2 regions of the Paenibacillus sp. FSL R7-0216 genome follow, and region 2 is predicted to be linked to the other one. Evidence: a T-box and tRNA genes for the amino acid it is inferred to sense, from the RefSeq annotation. Region 2 holds a T-box; the other holds one or more tRNA genes.
The links. The T-box of region 2 lies ahead of tyrS (tyrosine--tRNA ligase). A T-box ahead of a tRNA ligase gene usually reads a tRNA of that ligase, here a tRNA-Tyr.
Positions count from the first base shown of each region.

Region 1: it encodes a tRNA-Tyr, which carries the amino acid that the T-box ahead of tyrS (tyrosine--tRNA ligase) is inferred to sense. The anticodon was not compared.

Region 1 is NZ_CP150222.1:4,200,254-4,209,890, reverse strand. It holds rRNA gene MKZ15_RS19385 (23S ribosomal RNA) at 1-1,879, shown strand, start outside; tRNA gene MKZ15_RS19380 (tRNA-Asn) at 1,998-2,073, shown strand; tRNA gene MKZ15_RS19375 (tRNA-Ser) at 2,080-2,171, shown strand; tRNA gene MKZ15_RS19370 (tRNA-Glu) at 2,194-2,265, shown strand; tRNA gene MKZ15_RS19365 (tRNA-Val) at 2,349-2,424, shown strand; tRNA gene MKZ15_RS19360 (tRNA-Met) at 2,444-2,517, shown strand; tRNA gene MKZ15_RS19355 (tRNA-Asp) at 2,552-2,628, shown strand; tRNA gene MKZ15_RS19350 (tRNA-Phe) at 2,646-2,721, shown strand; tRNA gene MKZ15_RS19345 (tRNA-Thr) at 2,741-2,816, shown strand; tRNA gene MKZ15_RS19340 (tRNA-Tyr) at 2,820-2,905, shown strand; tRNA gene MKZ15_RS19335 (tRNA-Trp) at 2,913-2,986, shown strand; tRNA gene MKZ15_RS19330 (tRNA-His) at 3,019-3,094, shown strand; tRNA gene MKZ15_RS19325 (tRNA-Gln) at 3,118-3,189, shown strand; tRNA gene MKZ15_RS19320 (tRNA-Gly) at 3,195-3,269, shown strand; tRNA gene MKZ15_RS19315 (tRNA-Cys) at 3,281-3,354, shown strand; tRNA gene MKZ15_RS19310 (tRNA-Leu) at 3,365-3,450, shown strand; tRNA gene MKZ15_RS19305 (tRNA-Leu) at 3,472-3,551, shown strand; gene MKZ15_RS19300 (GxGYxYP domain-containing protein) at 3,649-5,598, opposite strand; gene MKZ15_RS19295 (GntR family transcriptional regulator) at 5,998-7,251, shown strand; gene MKZ15_RS19290 (sugar ABC transporter permease) at 7,446-8,444, shown strand; gene MKZ15_RS19285 (carbohydrate ABC transporter permease) at 8,416-9,339, shown strand; gene MKZ15_RS19280 (extracellular solute-binding protein) at 9,470-9,637, shown strand, end outside.
Region 2 is NZ_CP150222.1:3,280,562-3,290,198, forward strand. It holds gene MKZ15_RS14965 (aminopeptidase) at 1-359, opposite strand, end outside; gene MKZ15_RS14970 (hypothetical protein) at 509-1,414, opposite strand; gene MKZ15_RS14975 (diguanylate cyclase) at 1,563-3,563, opposite strand; gene rpsD (30S ribosomal protein S4) at 4,039-4,638, shown strand; gene tyrS (tyrosine--tRNA ligase) at 4,745-5,998, opposite strand; T-box leader at 6,069-6,341, opposite strand; gene MKZ15_RS14990 (transglycosylase domain-containing protein) at 6,514-9,633, shown strand.

The sequences.
Region 1 (9,637 bases), 920 kb from region 2:
AAGGTCCCCAAGTGTGTGTTAAGTGGGAAAGGATGTGGAGTTGCACAGACAACCAGGATGTTGGCTTAGAAGCAGCCACCATTTAAAGAGTGCGTAATAGCTCACTGGTCGAGTGACTCTGCGCCGAAAATGTAACGGGGCTAAACACACCACCGAAGCTATGGCTTGATGCTTTGCATCAGGGGTAGGGGAGCGTTGTATGTAGGTTGAAGGTGTACCGTAAGGAGCGCTGGACAGCATACAAGTGAGAATGCCGGTATGAGTAACGAAAAGATCAGTGAGAATCTGATCCGCCGAAAGCCTAAGGGTTCCTGAGGAAGGTTCGTCCGCTCAGGGTAAGTCGGGACCTAAGGCGAGGCCGAAAGGCGTAGTCGAAGGACAACAGGTTGAAATTCCTGTACCACCGTAATCCGTTATGAGCGATGGGGTGACGCAGTAGGGTAGTGACGCGAGCTGATGGATGCTCGTCCAAGCAGTGAGGCTGGTGTGTAGGCAAATCCGCACACCGTAAGGCTGGGCTGTGATGGGGAGGGAAAATTATAGTACCGAAGGTCATGATCTCACACTGCCAAGAAAAGCCTCTAGTCAGGAGAAGGTGCCCGTACCGCAAACCGACACAGGTAGGCGAGAAGAGAATTCTAAGGCGCGCGGAAGAACTCTCGTTAAGGAACTCGGCAAAATGACCCCGTAACTTCGGGAGAAGGGGTGCCCCGGTAGAGTGAATAGCTCGAGGGGGCCGCAGTGAAAAGGCCCAAGCGACTGTTTAGCAAAAACACAGGTCTGTGCGAAGCCGCAAGGCGAAGTATACGGGCTGACGCCTGCCCGGTGCTGGAAGGTTAAGGGGAGTGGTTAGGGGTAACCCGAAGCTATGAACCGAAGCCCCAGTAAACGGCGGCCGTAACTATAACGGTCCTAAGGTAGCGAAATTCCTTGTCAGGTAAATTCTGACCCGCACGAATGGCGTAACGACTTGGGCGCTGTCTCAACGAGAGATCCGGTGAAATTTTAATACCTGTGAAGATGCAGGTTACCCGCGACAAGACGGAAAGACCCCATGGAGCTTTACTGCAGCTTGATATTGGACTTTGATACGATTTGTACAGGATAGGTGGGAGCCTAGGAAGCCGGAGCGCCAGCTTCGGTGGAGGCGCCGTTGGGATACCACCCTGATCGTATCGGAGTTCTAACCTGGTACCGTGATCCGGTACGGGGACAGTGTCAGGTGGGCAGTTTGACTGGGGCGGTCGCCTCCTAAAGAGTAACGGAGGCGCCCCAAGGTTCCCTCAGAATGGTTGGAAATCATTCGAAGAGTGCAAAGGCAAAAGGGAGCTTGACTGCGAGACTGACAAGTCGAGCAGGGACGAAAGTCGGGCTTAGTGATCCGGTGGTACCGCATGGAAGGGCCATCGCTCAACGGATAAAAGCTACCCTGGGGATAACAGGCTTATCTCCCCCAAGAGTCCACATCGACGGGGAGGTTTGGCACCTCGATGTCGGCTCATCGCATCCTGGGGCTGAAGTAGGTCCCAAGGGTTGGGCTGTTCGCCCATTAAAGCGGTACGCGAGCTGGGTTCAGAACGTCGTGAGACAGTTCGGTCCCTATCTGTCGTGGGCGCAGGAAATTTGAGAGGAGCTGTCCTTAGTACGAGAGGACCGGGATGGACGCACCGCTGGTGCACCAGTTGTTCCGCCAGGAGCATAGCTGGGTAGCTAAGTGCGGACGGGATAAGCGCTGAAAGCATCTAAGCGTGAAGCCCCCCTCAAGATGAGATTTCCCAATTAGTAAGACCCCTTGAAGACGACGAGGTTGATAGGCCTGAGGTGGAAGTGCAGCAATGTATGGAGCTGACAGGTACTAATCGGTCGAGGGCTTATCCAAACAACTCCAAAAAGTGGCGTCAGGCTGAACAAGCCGATCCGAGCACTTGAGGAGACTAACACGCAAATTCGTTTCGTATCCAGTTTTCAAGGATTAAACCTTGATAAGTTCATAATGTTCCCTGATAGCTCAGTTGGTAGAGCACTCGACTGTTAATCGAGTTGTCACAGGTTCGAGTCCTGTTCGGGGAGCCACTATATGGAGAGGTGTCCGAGTTGGCCGAAGGAGCACGATTGGAAATCGTGTAGGCGTCACAAGCGTCTCGAGGGTTCGAATCCCTCTCTCTCCGCCATAATCTTTCAGCTCTACTGCATGGCCCGTTGGTCAAGGGGTTAAGACACCTCCCTTTCACGGAGGTAACAGGGGTTCGAATCCCCTACGGGTCATTTTATTCCTTTGACAGCTACTTCATTGATTCACTTGATTTATAGTGGAGTTATCTGGTACAATAAAACTTGTCTTTTCCCATGGAGGCTTAGCTCAGCTGGGAGAGCATCTGCCTTACAAGCAGAGGGTCGGGGGTTCGATCCCCTCAGCCTCCACCATATAATATCTTATTACTGACGCGGGGTGGAGCAGCCCGGTAGCTCGTCGGGCTCATAACCCGAAGGCCGCAGGTTCAAATCCTGCCCCCGCAATTATCCTCGCAAGAGGATGGCATCATCCAAGTGTGGAGCCGTGGTGTAGAGGCCTAACATGCCTGCCTGTCACGCAGGAGACCGCGGGTTCGAATCCCGTCGGCTCCGCCATTTAACTTTATATGTAAGGCTCGGTAGCTCAGTCGGTAGAGCAGAGGACTGAAAATCCTCGTGTCGGCGGTTCGATTCCGTCCCGAGCCACCATTCAACTTTTCGTTGAAGAGCCGGTGTAGCTCAACTGGTAGAGCAACTGACTTGTAATCAGTAGGTTGGGGGTTCAAGTCCTCTCGCCGGCACCACGTGGAGGCTTAGCGAAGTGGCCAAACGCAGCAGACTGTAAATCTGTTCTCTGACGAGTTCGGTGGTTCGAATCCATCAGCCTCCACCAGTTTTATAGGGGCATAGTTTAAAGGTAGAACAAAGGTCTCCAAAACCTTTGGTGTGGGTTCAATTCCTGCTGCCCCTGCCACATTTTTTAGAAGTAGTGAATTTCATATTATGGCGGTCGTGGCGAAGGGGTTAACGCACCGGATTGTGGCTCCGGCATTCGTGGGTTCAAGTCCCATCGATCGCCCCATTTACTTTAACAATCAAATATAGTGGGGATTAGCCAAGCGGTAAGGCAACGGACTTTGACTCCGTCATGCATAGGTTCGAATCCTATATCCCCAGTATAAGCGGACGTGGCTCAGCGGTAGAGCATCGCCTTGCCAAGGCGAGGGTCGCGGGTTCGATTCCCGTCGTCCGCTCCATTTTTATATTTGGCGCCATAGCCAAGTGGTAAGGCACAGCTCTGCAAAAGCTTTATCCCCAGTTCGAGTCTGGGTGGCGCCTCCATTCATGTTTCGCGGGAGTGGCGGAATCGGCAGACGCACAGGACTTAAAATCCTGCGGTAGGTGACTACCGTACCAGTTCAAGTCTGGTCTTCCGCACTTTTGAACAATTTTATATATGCCGGTGTGGCGGAATTGGCAGACGCGCGCGACTCAAAATCGTGAGGGAAACCGTGGGGGTTCGAGTCCCTTCACCGGCATCACTATTACAATAAAAGGCCTCAAGGACGAACGTCCTTGAGGCTTTTTGTTTTTATTTATTAGGTCGATTCAATGAAGTTTGGTAAAAGCGTTGCGTTACTGGTTTTCCTGAAGATCCTCGTTAGTATCTAAAGAATGTGGCTTCACAGATAATCCGTTGGCCTCGCGGATAAGAGAGAAGTAATGATCGCCACGTACGACTTCAAACTCCGATCCAAGTGCTTCGCTCATCGTGGCAACATCTGACGGCGTCAAGCTCCACGCTAGCAAGCCCAGTGAGACGAACAAGGGGGATTGGCCATCCCAGTTGGCTTTGGCTTCCTCGAGGATGCGTAAACCGTCCTGAACGGTACTGATGCCCTGAATCGTTGATACCGGCAGAGAATCATTTACGATCTCCACCCCGTGGCGGTCCTCCCAGCTGAGGAACAGTCCAGGCGCTTTGTAATAACGCTCATAAGCTTCCGCATAAGCTGAGCCAAGCGGTACATTTTCCCCGTCGATTCGATTCAGTACATACGTGAGATTCATTCCACTCTTTTGCAAGTATTTATAAGATTTCTTGAGATAGTCCGCAAATGAGGCTTCTGGCCAAGCCTCAGGGTAGAAATAGCCGGCGCCGGACGGTCCGGCGATAATCAGATCGTTAGCAGTTGCCGTCTGCCGGAAATAATTAAGCATGGCCGGTGCGGCATCGTACAACAGCGGGCTGGACGTCCAGTTGATCGGCACCTGACCGCGGGCGGGGTCATCCCACAAAATCCGCATGCGATGCTGATTATATTGGAAGTTATCGCCTTCGCTGAAAGTGTACGTGACATAGATTTTGTTCTCTAATGGAGGCGCAGCGGGTGCTTTGGTCTTGACCTGCTTCGCTTGGGTACTGGAGAAAACGGTCAAGTTGCTAAACCAGTCGGCAGCCAAGACGTAGACGCCATGGTTGGAGGTGACTTCCACGGAGCTGAACTCACCTGCTACGTCGTTGCTGAACCATCCGAGGTAAGGCGTACCCGGCTCGACGTCAGCCATGATTTTCTCGAACAAAGCTCTTTGCTCCGGATCATTCACTTCCAGCCAGAACACCATGGCTTTGTTGGCGACCGCATAATCGCGGAGATAACCGTACGGTTCTTTCTGCTCGGAGGAAGGGGGTTGAATGCTGCCGGCAGAAACTTTGTACTGGTTCCACATGTTGACGGAGGCCGTTAGCTCCTGGGTGCCTGCAGGCGGAACAAAGCGATAAACGAAGTATCGTCCGTTATCGGCGAAACGATGTCCGCCATCTCCGGCTGAAACCTGGGAGTCCTGCCGATCGTAAAGGAACGGCTCCTCCTCCGGTGTTCCCGGAACAAACTGGGCGATCGTTTGTCCGTCGGCCTGGATCACGATTTCATGCACGGCAGAACCCCAGCCGTCCTGCGTAAATGCATCGTCAAAACGCAAATAGACGGCATCCCCGCCCATAAACGGAGTCAGGTCCAGATCGTAGGTGTCTTTGTTACTGGCATCGCGAATCTGTTCGGTTTCCTCCGCAATCACCTCAAATGATTCAGGGAGTCCCGGAGGGAGTTTTACGGAGACGTTTGGACTGAGACCGACAAGCATGCGGTGCGTCGTTTGTTTCCACAGATGCTCGTATTGCCAGGTATAGGCGTCCATGCGGTCCTGGAACCGGCCGCGCAGATCGTCAAGTACCTTCAGGCGATAGGGAGAGACCTTGAGTTGTTGAGCTAATTCAGGGCTCGCGACAACGGCGTTTTTGAGTCCGGCTAAGGTCGTCGCGACGTTAATCGAGTCCGGAACCTCCGGATCGTAGATGATGATGCCTTTCACTTCATTTTTGTATTTCTTCACGAGATCCAATGCTTCATCGTTCAGCTGATATGGAACCTTGAGATCGTTCAGCCAGGTTAACTTGCCCTCTTCTTCGTTTTCCAGCAAGTAGATGCGGGGTTCGGAACGGTTGATGACACCTTGCAGTGTTGCCAGCAAGATCTTGATATCGCCAGGGGATTTTACCACATCGACTACATCAAGCCGTTTCACCTTCCCGAAGCTTGGAAGCGCTTGCGATTTAGGCCAGCTAATCGTGTTCTTGGATGCAGTCTCCGTTGAGGATTGAGCCGTTGCTGAGGTGGTGCCAAGGGTTAGGGACATTGTGCAGAATAAAACGAAACAAGTCATCGTTATTTTGCGAAACAAATGCGTTCACCTCGTATCCTCATATTTAGGGCCATCGTTCGTTCAGGTTCCTCTTGAAAGCCGGATCCTCGAATTCCCTCCTTTATCGGCCGATTGTGCAAAAGTTAACGATAGCACCTGTATAATATGTTTAATATATCCAATAGTGATTGTCAAGCAAGAGTACGACATTTAATGGATTGACGAAATGCTATAAATGATATAATGTGAATATATGGAGAGTAAGAAGATAGGAGAAGTCTTATGCAAAACGAACGTAAACCGTTATATATGCAGATTCAACAGCACTTCAAAGATATGATCTTGCAGGGCATGCTGCGAGAGAACGATAAGATCCCATCGGAGAAGGAATTGATGGAGCAGTTTGACGTCAGCCGGATTACGGTAGCCAATGCGCTGATGCAGTTGGCGAAGGACGGTTGGATCTACCGGATCCCCGGCAGGGGCAGTTTCGTGAGCGAAGGGATCAGCGAGCTGCTCCAACGCCACCAAGGTTCGGCGGCACCGGACGGCGGGCCTTGGACGGTACTTGATGGAAACTTTGGGGCGTTGACGCATAACGTTACCTCATTTGGCGGTGCTTTAACCGATGCTCAACAGGGAGGAAGCGAAGCTGGGATCCAGGCTCCGGGTCGAAAGACGATCGGGCTGGTCATGCCGATGCTGGTCGACTATTTTGCCATTCGGCTGCTACAGGGGATTAATAACATCATTGCCGACAGTCCCTACAGCCTGCAGATTGTGTTGACGTACAATTCCATCGATCGAGAGAAGGAAGCGATCAACGACTTGATTCGTAAAGGGGCGGCCGGGCTCATTATTTTCCCTTGCGACGCGGAGACGTACAACGAGGAAATCTTGTCCCTCAAGATGCGGGGCTACCCATTCGTTTTGATTGATCGTTATTTGCCTGGCGTGGCCACGAATTTGTCGCGCAGCGACGGGTTAATCGGTGGACAGCTTGCTATCGATTATTTGTGGGGCTTAGGGCATCGGGATATCGCCATCTGCTCCGATTCGCCACTGCCCACGATCACGGTGGAGGAGCGGATTAACGGGTATATGGAGGCGCTCAAACAGAAGGAAGCGATGATTAATCCGGCGCTGATCCTAACCGATTTCGATGTGGATTATCGCGAGATCGACAAGAAACACCCGTTGTACCGGTTCATCAAGAACCAGATAGCCACCGCCTATATTACGCTAAACGGGCGGCTTGGCCTGCACATCTACTCGATTTGCAAGGAACTGGGACTCAAGGTGCCGGAAGACGTCTCGATCCTCACGTTTGACGATCCCTCGCCGGGGCTGCATGAATGGGGGTACTTCTCACATATCTCACAATCCGAGATTGAAATGGGGGAGGCGGCAGCCCGTATTCTACTGGACATTTTCCAGAAGCCTGATGCCAAGGATTCGGGATACACGAAAGTGATCCTAGAGCCGAAATTAATCGAAAGCCAATCGACCGGACCGCTCCGGAAACGGACAACGTAAAAAAGGAACGATTGACAGGACATCTGCTTGCTAACAAGTAGGTGTCTTTATTTGCGAAAAATTAGCGATAAATGATATATCTAATATCTTGACATAAATGACATAGTGAAATATAGTTAATAATACAAATAGATAAACAACTAACAACCGATGCTTAATCAGTGCACTTCACAGTAAGGAGGGTTGCTTGGACGATGGAAAATGCGGGATTACGGGAGCGGAAAATACCGCTGCAGCGCAGGTTAGGGAGACATAAGGATGCTTTGATTGCCGCCGTTATCCTAGTGCCGATGTTCTTGGTATGGCTTGTGGTTTCGGGTTTCCCCACTTTATTCGGGTTCGTATTAGGTTTCTTTGAATGGGTGGGGTTGGCGGATACGCCTAATTTTATCTGGTTCGATAACTTTGTCAGCTTCTTCAATAATCCGGTGTATACGGATGCCTTGTGGAGATCGATTTGGTTGGGCGGACTGGTGACAGTCATTACGCTTGGAGCAGGGTTCTTTGCCGCACTGCTGATGAATATGCCGTTGTTCGGCAAGGGATTTTACCGTTCGATCTGGTATATCCCCGCCATCACAGCAACAGTTGCGACCACGCAGGTCTTCAACATTTTTCTGGATTCAAACAATGGGGTCATTAACAACATTTTAAAAGCCATGGGCAAGGAACCCATCGTCTGGCAGTACTCTGTCGGATGGGGCATTTTCTGGATCGTGGTTTACTCCGTCTGGAAAGGGGTAGGCGGGGCGGCATTAATCTGGCTGGCCGGTTTGCAATCTGTGGATTTGTCCTTATACGAGGCGGCGGAAATCGACGGTGCGGGACGATGGAATAAGCTGCGGTACGTAACGCTGCCAGGGCTTAAGCCGATCGCGACGTATATCATCATTACGAACTTGATCGGGGCGATCCAGATTTACGAGCAGGTGCTGTTTATCACCAACGGCGGGCCTTATGGGCAAACCGAAGTGCTGGTGTTCCGTATCTACCGGGACGGCTTCTGGGATTTCAATTTAGGAATGGCAGGCGCTTCTTCACTCATTATGGCATTCATCGTCATCGTCGTGACCGTGCTGTACTACAATTGGTCTACAAAATCCGACAAACGGACGACCATTCCGCTGAAGCCTATCAAACCGGGGAGAAAGGAGGAACATCCGCATGCCCAGTCAGCCAAACGCCAAGGTTAGCAGACAGTTCAAGCCCGTTTATTTGCTGGGCCATCTCATCCTGCTTGGCGTCGGGATCATCCTGCTATATCCGCTCATCTTTATGGTGCTTGCCGGCTTTTTTACCAAGACGGAATTCTCCTCGACCGTGTTAGGCATTTTCCCGATTCCGAAAGCACCGACGCTGGAGAACTTTAAAGCGCTGATCGCCGGATCCACAGACGCGGCCGTAGCCACCTATATGAAAAACTCGCTTATTCGTACGGTATACAATACGTTTTGGGCGATTTTGACCTCGTTCCTGGCCGGATACGTATTCGCACGACTTCGGTTCAAGGGACGGGACGCGATCTTTCTGATCTTGCTGGCCACGCAAATGATTCCCGGTACACTGGCCATCATTCCGACCTACCTTGAATTTGCTCGGTTTCCGTTCGCCGGAGGGAACGATGTATTCACCGGGGGGACCGGGATTCTGAACTCTTGGTGGGTTTACTTCATCGGCGGACCCAGCATCAACATCATGGGAACGTTTCTGGTGAAGCAGTCGCTGGAAAAGGTGCCGCTGGAAATTGACGAAGCCGCTATCGTAGATGGGGCCGGGACGTTCCGGTTGATCTTCCAGATCCTGTTCCCGCTGCAGCTGCCGATCATGGCGTTTATCGCGATCACAACGGCGCTCGGAACGTGGAATGACTTTATTACCCCGTTCTTCTATACGACCAGCGATGGTTTGCAAACGCTTCCGGCAGCGATCACGCGGATATCCTCCGTTGGAGCTAGTCCGGGTGCGGTGATCAACTACCCGATGATCATTACTTTAAGCTTGGGCATTACGGTTCCGGCACTGCTGATCTTTGCCTTCTTCCAGAAGTACATCGTGCAGGGCTTAGCTAACACCGGGATCAAAGGTTAGGATGAGGAAATTCAGAATGGAATGGAGAAGGTCATTACGGTCCTTTATGGATCGGAAGGATACACACCAAGTTGATAACTTGATTTTTCTTTAAGCGCTCATGATGAAAAAAATTAGGAGGGGTTCACGCATGTTGTTGAAAAAAATGCACGTCACGCTTCTTTCACTGCTGCTTATCGCCTTGTTAGCTGCTTGCGGATCGGGGGGAGGCAACGCTGCGGGTGACAATCCGCCCGCGAACGATCCGGGAACCAACCAGAATCAGCCGTCCGGCAATGACGGGTCTTCTTCTGCAAAA
Region 2 (9,637 bases):
TGGGAATAAAGCGAGTTGTACAACTTCATCTTGTCTTCAGGTACGTCGGACATGTCATTGACGTTAGAACCGGCGCGAATGCCGATGTAGCAGTCCATCATCTGCATCCGTTTCAAATCGTATTCCGCCCAGGTCTTCATGCCCTCTTCGGTCGCGTATTTTAATTGCGCACGCTGCACGGTGCGATCGGTAATCTCGACGAAGGCATTGCCGCCCTTCTTCCCAACCTCTTCCACCACGGCTTTCAGCAAATCGCGTTCATCACCGATCATTTCGACCAGGACGTTCTCTCCCGGCTGTACATCTACGGAATAACCGACCAGGTTCTCCGCCAGCTTCTGAACTCTAGGATCTCGCATCTGGCTCACTCTCCTCCAAAATTCGTAGCGGGACTTTTGTTGGGCAACCCGTGCCGTTCAAACGTCCCGCGTTGTTTAACCATTGGTTAATTCTTCTGTTATTGTAGCACGATGGGGGCGGAAAGTCAGCCTAACCCAGGATGTCACGACTACTTATAGCTCTCGAATCGATTATCAGTGCGCAGCACCTCTCGTTGCGGTACGCCCTTGGTTGACAGGTAAGTTAACGTTGTTTCCGAGGTTAGCCTGGCGGGAAGTCCGGATTTGCGATCAATCGTCAAGTGATAAACAACGGTCGCGTTCAACTGCTCGAGCATGGCCGACAACTGATCGTTCCCCGCCGTCCAAATCTTCGATAACTCGCCGCGCAGCGACTCCTGAAGCGGAGCCGGAACACTCGCGAGCCGTTCCATGCCCCCTTCGCGTGTAAGCTCCATTTCGGACAGCAGACGATCCTTTAATCTGATGCTGGCTTCCGCCGGGTCCATCTCGATCCGGAGTACCTTCGTCCCCCGTGCGGCGCCACTTTCGGAGGTGATGGTTTTCTTTGCTGCCATGCGGATTTCCTCAAGCTGATCCAAGGGATTCAACCGCACAACCCCTTGCAGCAAGGCATCGTGGTTGTCAGACTGTACCAGCCAGTTTCCGTTTTCTAAGCGCAGCTTGGCTTCCCATCCGCTTGGCTTCGCTAATCCCGTCGACTGCAGTCGGCTGCCGAGGTTGCCATTGCGGTTGTTTGCCGGCTCAGTTCGGATGCTCAATTCTCGGTGATTCTGTAAGCGACCCGTATAATTTAGACTCTCCTCCAGCCCATGCTCGTTTCCGCGCTGCAAGGTAGCTAAACCGCGGAACGATAAAGTGTCGCTACCCGCGAGCCCTGACCAAGTGAAATCGAACCATTGCTCCGGCGTCTTTGCTTCGTTCATCCCACAGGACGCCAACATCAGTGTCAACAGCAACCCGTTTACAATGACGGCTAACCGGTATCTCAGCCCTCTCTGTGTCATCCCTCTCATACGCAAGCCCCCGCCTTCAATAATGCACCAGTTCTCCACCGGACTGTTCTCCTTACCTCATCTAGCAGTATCCTGCCACGGGAACGGCTGCTCTATTCGCCGAAGCGGATCGCGCAATAAAGAACGCTCCGAGGCCCAAAGTAGGGCTCGGAGCGTCCAAAACCAACAGGAACATCCGAATGAATGTTTACGGAGCTTGGGCATCGTCACTGGAACCGATTTGCGTTTGATTCCGCCCGCTGTTCTTGGCTTTATATAAAGCCATGTCCGCCTGATAGAACAGCGATTCCACACTAAGCTTATCGTCGCTCCGAATCCACTCGGCGATGCCGCACGATACGGTGACCGGTGGATCGGTATCCATGGCAACGCGCAGCCGGATCGTTTCCGCGATTTGATAGCTGTTATCGGCGCTTGCCCCTGGCAAATACACAGCCAACTCCTCGCCTCCCCACCGGGCGGCGATATCCGTTTTGCGAATCGAGCTCTTGACGATCGCGCACACCTGCTTCAGGATTTTATCCCCGGTTTGGTGGCCATACGTATCGTTGACCTGCTTGAACTGGTCAATGTCAACGATAATCAAGGAGCCGTTCGTATCTTTCTTCTGGAACTCTTGAATCGCATCATCGACATAGTGGCGAGCATAAAGTCCGGTCAGCATATCGCGATTGGCCATACGGCGAACCTCCGCATGCAGCGATGCGTTGGCAATCGCCAAGCCGATGTGCGAGGACAGGACCTGAAGGAGCTTGTAGTTGTCATAGGAGAAGAAGCGGGTCTTACGGTGTGCCAGCATAATGACCCCGTTGACCTCTCCCCGAACGATCAAGGGTGCGGTGATCAGTGAACGGGAATCCGTCTCCTCCATAAATCTCGAGGATACTTTACCATATGCCTGAAAGTCCGAGAGAATGATCGGCTCCTGCGTGGAATAGACAAGTCCACTGAACCCGTAGCTTTTCGGAAAATGCTCCTTCGACAGCCCCGGCACGTTGCTAGACATAATTTCAAACGTTTCCCGTTCTTTATTCAATTGGGAGATGCAGCAATATTCCGCTTTGAAAATCGACAACAGCTCTTCGGTAGCAAACTTGAACACTTCCTTCAGCCGCAGGCTTTGATTCAGCCGTTTGGTGAGCTCATTGATCAATCTCAGTTCATTAATTAACAAATTGGACTGTTCATACAGCTTGGCATTCTCGAACGCCGTGCCAGCCGTATCCGCCAGCATACCGATCAGTTGCAGATCCACATCATCGATCTTTTCCCGTTGAATTTGCAAATGAAAAACACCATAGACCCCCTGTTTCCCACTGAGGGGCACCGCAATTTCCAGCCTTCTCTCGCCGCCTTCTTCGGGACTTGGACCTGTGGACTCCCTGACCTGCATCCGCCCCTCCATGAACGCCCTTACAAGCAGCTCATCGCCTTGTCCATGCAGCTGCAGCGATTTGACCCGCGGATCGCGGCTTAAGTGATCCTGGGACATCAACAGCTCCAACTTGGCTGCGGGATACATTCCGGAAACCCGTTCAAACACTTCGGTCAGGACCGAATCCACATCGATCTTATCATGGAGCTTTTGCACGACTTGAAAAAGCTTGGAACGGCGCTGCTCTTCGCGTTTGGCCTGCTGCTGAACGCGCAGCAGATCGGAAACGAACAAGCCTTCAAAACACTTATAAAAGCAAGATTGAAATAGTTGTGCCGCCATTTTGGCGAACAGAACAGCCGCCGTAGCGCCGCAATCATGCAAGCAGCAACCAAATGAAGCGAACAAATCGCTATGAATGCGGGAAAACACCGGCACGGCAACATAAACACCGTCCGCTGTTTCGGCTGTGACCGCTCTATGCTCGCGAAGGCTTTGCAGGATCGCCTCTTCCATCGGCTTGGGCCAGGTCGGGCTGATTGGCCCTCCCGGATCAAGCGAATCGGCAAGCAGCACTTCGCCGCGACTGCCGGAAATGAAAAAGTCGGCCTTACCAAGTTCCGGCATTGCACTTACCAGCTTTCGCCACTCCGCGTACCCCTGTTTTAAGATAGACTCAATGTAGGGGAAATCATGGACAGTGATATCAAGCTGCCGCAGCCAATCCGTATAATTGTCGCCATCATCGAGCCGCTGCAGGCCAGAAGCGTGATTCAGGTTCAGCATCGGCTGACCCATGGATTGATCGGCCATAAAAAAAGCTCCTTTTATATGCTGCGTTGGATTTTAGCCCTTCAACTTACGATAAACACCAAACGGACAAGCTTCCTTCCCTGAAGTTCAAGCTTGTCCATCTCCGCCGGATCCGTTCATGTCTGTTAACTCTATTTTACTATCTTCCTTAGGGTTTTGCATTATAATTCCTAAGGTTCATGGCATTTTTTTAGGCCAAAAGCCCTATCGACAAAATACCTCCTTTCCCAACAAAAACACTTATTGACTTTACCCCCTAAATTCATATAATATATATTGTTGATGAAGACTGGATAGAGTCTTGCTTAGGGCGTAACGCATGCGAGCACCCTCTCGGTTTTTGTTGCTGACAGGACAGCGGCTGAACTTTCCTGTTAGGGAGCGTATTTTTTATCTATCCTTCGCTCGTCCAAACAAAACCCGCGCAAGTAGAACCCTATACGAAATTTAACTAACAAAGGAGTCTACCTATACAATGGCACGTTACACTGGTCCTAAATTTAAACTCAGCCGCCGTCTTGGCATTTCCTTGAGCGGTACAGGCAAAGATTTGAAGCGTCCGTTCCCTCCGGGTCAACACGGCGCTAACCAACGCAGAAAAGTAAGTAACTACGGAGCACAGTTGCTCGAAAAACAAAAATTGCGCCACATGTACGGCTTGGGCGAGAAGCAATTCCGCACGCTGTTCGAAAAAGCGCAGCATATGCCTGGTATCGCGGGCGAAACGTTCATGTTCTTGCTTGAAAGCCGTTTGGACAACCTCGTTTACCGTCTGGGCTTCGCGAACTCCCGCGCTGGCGCGCGTCAGCTCGTATCCCATGGCCACGTAACCGTGAACGGCAAGAAAGTGGACATCGCTTCTTACCGTGTAAACCTTGGCGACGTGATCAGTCTTCGTGAAAGAAGCCGCGGCCTTTCCTCTGTGAAAGAAGCCCTGGAAAACCGTTCGCATCTTCCAGCTTACCTGGAATTCAACGACACGGCTCTGGAAGGCAGATACATTCGTTTGCCAGAACGTTCCGAACTGTCGCAAGACATCGACGAGAAACAAATCGTCGAATTCTACAACCGTTAAGATTTCAACAGCGCAAACCGGCCCAAGTCGTTATCGACCTGGGCCGGTTTTTTCGTGGCGATAACAAGAACCCCGAATCCTCCTTGAAGGTTCGGGGTTCTTTTAATTACTTGACTAGCAGCTTGGCAAACTTGCGCTTCCCGACTTGAATGATCTCTCCACCTGCCAGCTCTACTTCGGCGTTCGGATCGCTGATCTTCTCTTCGTTCAGCTTGACCGCGCCTTGCTGGATGCTGCGTTTGGCTTCTCCGTTGGAGGCCGCAAACTCGATCAAGGTCAGCAACTTGATCAAGCGGATTTTCCCATTCTCCAGCTCGGCGGCAGGAACTTCCTTCTCCTCGATATCCTCCGGCAACGCTCGTTGCTGGAATACGGTCACGAAATGCTCCTGCGCCGCATCGGCAGCTTCCGAGCCGTGGTACATCCGGACGAGCGTATGAGCGAGTCTCATTTTGGCGTCGCGCGGATGTACTTCCCCCGACTTAAGACCCTCGCGGAGAGCTGCGAACTCTTCCAAGGACAGGTCCGTCACGAGTTCATAGTATTTCGTCATCAGCTCGTCCGGCACAGACATCGCCTTGCCGTAAATTTCGTTTGGCGCCTCATCGATGCCGATGTAGTTGCCAAGGCTCTTACTCATCTTCTGCACGCCGTCCAAACCTTCGATGATCGGGGTCATGATGGCGACTTGCGTGTCTTTGCCGTATTCTTTCTGCAGCGTCCGTCCCATGAGCAGGTTAAACTTCTGGTCTGTTCCCCCAAGCTCGATATCACTCTCCAGCGCTACCGAATCCATCCCCTGCATCAGCGGGTAGAAGAATTCGTGGATGCTGATCGGTTGCCCTGTGGTGTACCGCTTCGTGAAATCGTCACGTTCGAGCATACGCGCTACGGTGACTTTGGCGGACAACTTGACGACATCAGCGAACGTCATCGGCGCCAGCCATTCGGAGTTGAAGTTGACCTGGGTTTTGTCCGGGTCCAAAATTTTGAAAATTTGTTGGCGGTACGTTTCCGCATTCCGCTGCACATCTTCTTCTGTCAACTGTTTACGGGTTTCCGATTTACCGGTCGGGTCGCCGATCCGCCCCGTGAAGTCGCCGATGATCAGTTGCACCTGATGTCCCAACTCCTGAAACTGGCGAAGCTTCTGCATGACTACCGTATGTCCAACGTGAATGTCCGGCGCGGAAGGATCCAGCCCCAGCTTCACCTTCAGCGGCTTGCCGGTCACAACCGACTTGATCACTTTCTGCTTCAGTTCATCCTCCGGCACGATCTCCACCACGCCGCGGGAAATCACCTGAATCTGCCGTTCCACCTCGGCCTGCTGTGCCGCGTTTAATTCTTCCCACTTCATTGCTCCTACCTCCATCGAATTTGTTCATTTAACGCCTATGAAAATAAACACAAAAAAGCCCCTTCTCATCCCAAGGGACGAGAAGGAGCGCTCGCGTTACCACCCTAATTAAAACCGCTACCTGGATCTCGCAAGCATGCGAACGACCGTTCACGGTTTTCACTTCATTCAAATAACGGGATACCCCGGTACCGGACTACTAGCGCTTCGGATCGTTCCCGCGCGTTCCCCCGGACGGCTCCAGACGGTATTTCAAAAGGGATCCGCCCATTCGGTTCGCAGCATCCACCGATTCTCTGAGCAGCGGGATTCCGCCTTCTACTGAGTCTTTCCAAGCCTTTTGTCGATATGCGATTTAAAATAATATATATCATAGATGCATTCGCAAAGTCAAACCTACGAAAGCTAGGTCATAAGCACGATTAAGGCTCCATATGACGCCAAAATACGCTGAAAAAACATCCAAATCCCCTTTTTTATGCTATAATGTTGCTGTTTATAAAGGAGGATCATGCATGGATCATGAGAACGACAAAAACTCCGGCAAACTGCGGCGCAATACCCGGAGCGAAAAACCCGCTAAACCCGCTCGGAAGCGCAAAAAAGGCCGGATTGCCTGGGCGATATTGGGTTGGCTCGTTCTGTTTGGATTTGCCGGAGTGCTGTTCGCCGGAGGGGCCGTATTCGGATACGTATCCTCTATCGTCAAAGACGATCCGGTACGGTCGCGTGCCGACATTGAAGCAAAAATCAACCATAATGAAATGACGGGCTTCGCCTATTTCCGTGACGGCCAACCCATTGGCCAGCTTCGTTCGGAAGAGGACCGCCGCCCCGTCACTTACAAGGAGATCCCGCAAACGGTGCTGGATGCGGTGATCGCCATCGAGGACAATCATTTCGAGGAACACATCGGCATCGATTTTAAAGGCACGCTGCGGGCCGTCAAGCAGCGCCTGCTCCATGAGGACGTGCAGACCGGCGGCAGTACGCTGACGCAGCAACTGGCACGTCGCGTGTTCCTGAACCTGGATAAGACCGAGGACCGGAAGGTTAAGGAAATGCTGCTTGCGCTTCGGCTGGAGCGTTTTTTATCCAAGGAAGAAATCATTACGGCTTATTTGAATAAGGTTCCTTTCGGCAATGGTTCGAACGGATATCAGGTCTACGGCATCAAAGCCGCGGCCAAGGGTCTTTTTAACGTCAGCAATCTGGCGGACCTGAATGTTGCCCAAGCGGCTTATTTGGCCGGTTTGCCGCAGCTTCCTTCGACGTATTCCGCTTTTAACGGTAAAGGGGAATTCAACGAGGAGGCGTTCGGTCGGGCGGTCAAACGACAACAACTGGTGCTGCAGCGCATGCTCGAGGAGAGCAAAATCACACAGGCGCAGTATGACGAAGCGCTGGCCTTCGACATCAAGGGTTCGCTGGCCAAACCAACGAAGAAGGCTTACGATACCTTCCCTTATCTGATGTTGGAGACGGAACGTCAGGGCGCGATCGTGATCGCGATGCTGAACAATCCGGAGATGACCAAAGAGGAGGTCGCCGCAAATCCGCAAATAATTGAGGAAGCCCGTCAAGAGCTGCTGACCGGGGGGTATCGGGTATATACGACCATCGATAAGAAGGTCTACAACTCCATGCACAAGGTGTCGGACAACGCCGACAATTTCTCGCCACCGAGCGAGAAGAAAGGCCTGGAGCAAGTCGCTTCGATGATGATTGATAATAAGACCGGCGCGATCCTTGGGATGATCGAAGGACGCGACTTCTACACGGAGCAAATGAACTATGCTACGCAAATGAAACGGCAGCCAGGCTCGACGATGAAGCCGATCGCCGCTTATTTGCCGGCCCTCGATGCCGGGCTCGTACAGCCGGCCAGCATCATCGACGACTCACCGATTATTTTGAAGGATTATCAAAAAGGCTTCCACATCCCGGTGAACTCCAGCGGCGGCTATAAAGGCCTCGTGACGGCGCGGACCGCGCTGAATGAATCCCGGAACATCCCGGCACTCCGCGTGTTTAACAACATCGTTGGCATCGACAAAGCCTGGGACTTCGCTAAGAAGCTGGGAATCACGACGTTGGAGGACGAGGACTACAGCGCCCAAACCGGCGTGCTCGGCGGCTTGAAATATGGCGTTACCGTCGAGGAACTGACCAACGCGTACAGTGCCATCGCTAACGGCGGAAAGTTCACCGATGCTTACATGATCGAGAAAATCGCCGACGCCAAAGGGAATATCGTCTATAAGCATGAGGTCGAGCCGCAGCAAGTATTTTCCGAGCAAACGGCTTACCTGATGACCGATATGCTGCGCACCGTTATTAAGGATGGAACCGGCAAATCGATCAAAAGCGACTTCAAGAACTATGGCAAAATCCCGGTCGTCGGGAAAACAGGTACAACGCAAAACTACGCCGATGTCTGGTTCATGGGCTACTCGCCGGACATCACGCTCGGCGTATGGATCGGTTACCGCGAGCCAGTGAACACGCTGTCGGATGCCGGCAAATCGCGGGCGCGCAAAATTTGGGCGCTAGTTATGAACGAAGTGACTGAAAATGAACCGGATTTGTTCGCGACCGAAGCCTTCACCAAACCGGACGGCATCGTGTCGAAAACGGTGTCCGGGTATAGCGGCAAACTGCCGACCCAATTAACGCAGCAGGCCGGCAAACTGGTTACGGATATTTTCAACGCCAAGTATGTGCCGACAGAGCCGGACGACGTGCTGATCCGGGCCAAATACGTCACGTATGAAGGAATTAACTATGTACCGCTCGAAACGACGCCTTCCGATATGCTGCGGGAGAAGGTCGTAGTAAAACGCGAGACGCCGATCGAATTGCTCAAGGAACAGCTGGAGCAAGCATTCGCCGGCATGTCCGGCGGCCACAAGCCGCTGAGTTTCTACCTGCCGAAGGATGCCGGTGAAGACGCGCCTTACAAACCGGATCCGCGGGTTGACGACGGCCAAGCGCCGGCGCCCCCGGCGAATGTCGCCATTTCTGGCGGCGGAGAGGCGGCCACGATCACATTTAGCGAAAATACGGAGAAAGACGTCGTCGGTTACCGATTGTACCGTGCAGATGACGGCGTGACCTTCCAGTACGCCGGGAAAGCGGCGCTGGTTGGAGATCCAGCCGCGATAACGGACGGCGGCTCAGCCGGCTTCACAACGGCGTACTACGTCACGGCAGTCGACGTGGCCGGCAAGGAATCGGCGCCAAGCGCGATCGTTAGCGCCTTTGGCGGCGGCGTGTTCCCGGACGGCGGTTCGACGCCGGATCCAAGCGGTGAAACGCCGGGCGGCAGCAACGACGGTACGATCGGCGACAATGGTGAAGGCGGTCCGCTCCCCGCTTCGCCTGCCAAGGTGAGCGTCAAGAAGGACGACCGCGGGTTCACCGTTAGCTGGGACGCGAACGGCGCCCTCGACCTCGTGACGAGCTACAACGTCTACGTGTCCGATGCCCAAGGCGGCTCCTACACGAAGGTAGGTTCCACTTCGGACGCGCATTTCTCGTTCAAAACCGATTCCAGCTCCGTCTGGATCCAGGTCACCGCCGTCAACGTGCTGGGCGAATCCCCGCCGTCGGCGCCGGTGCAGTATAGTAAGTAAGCAG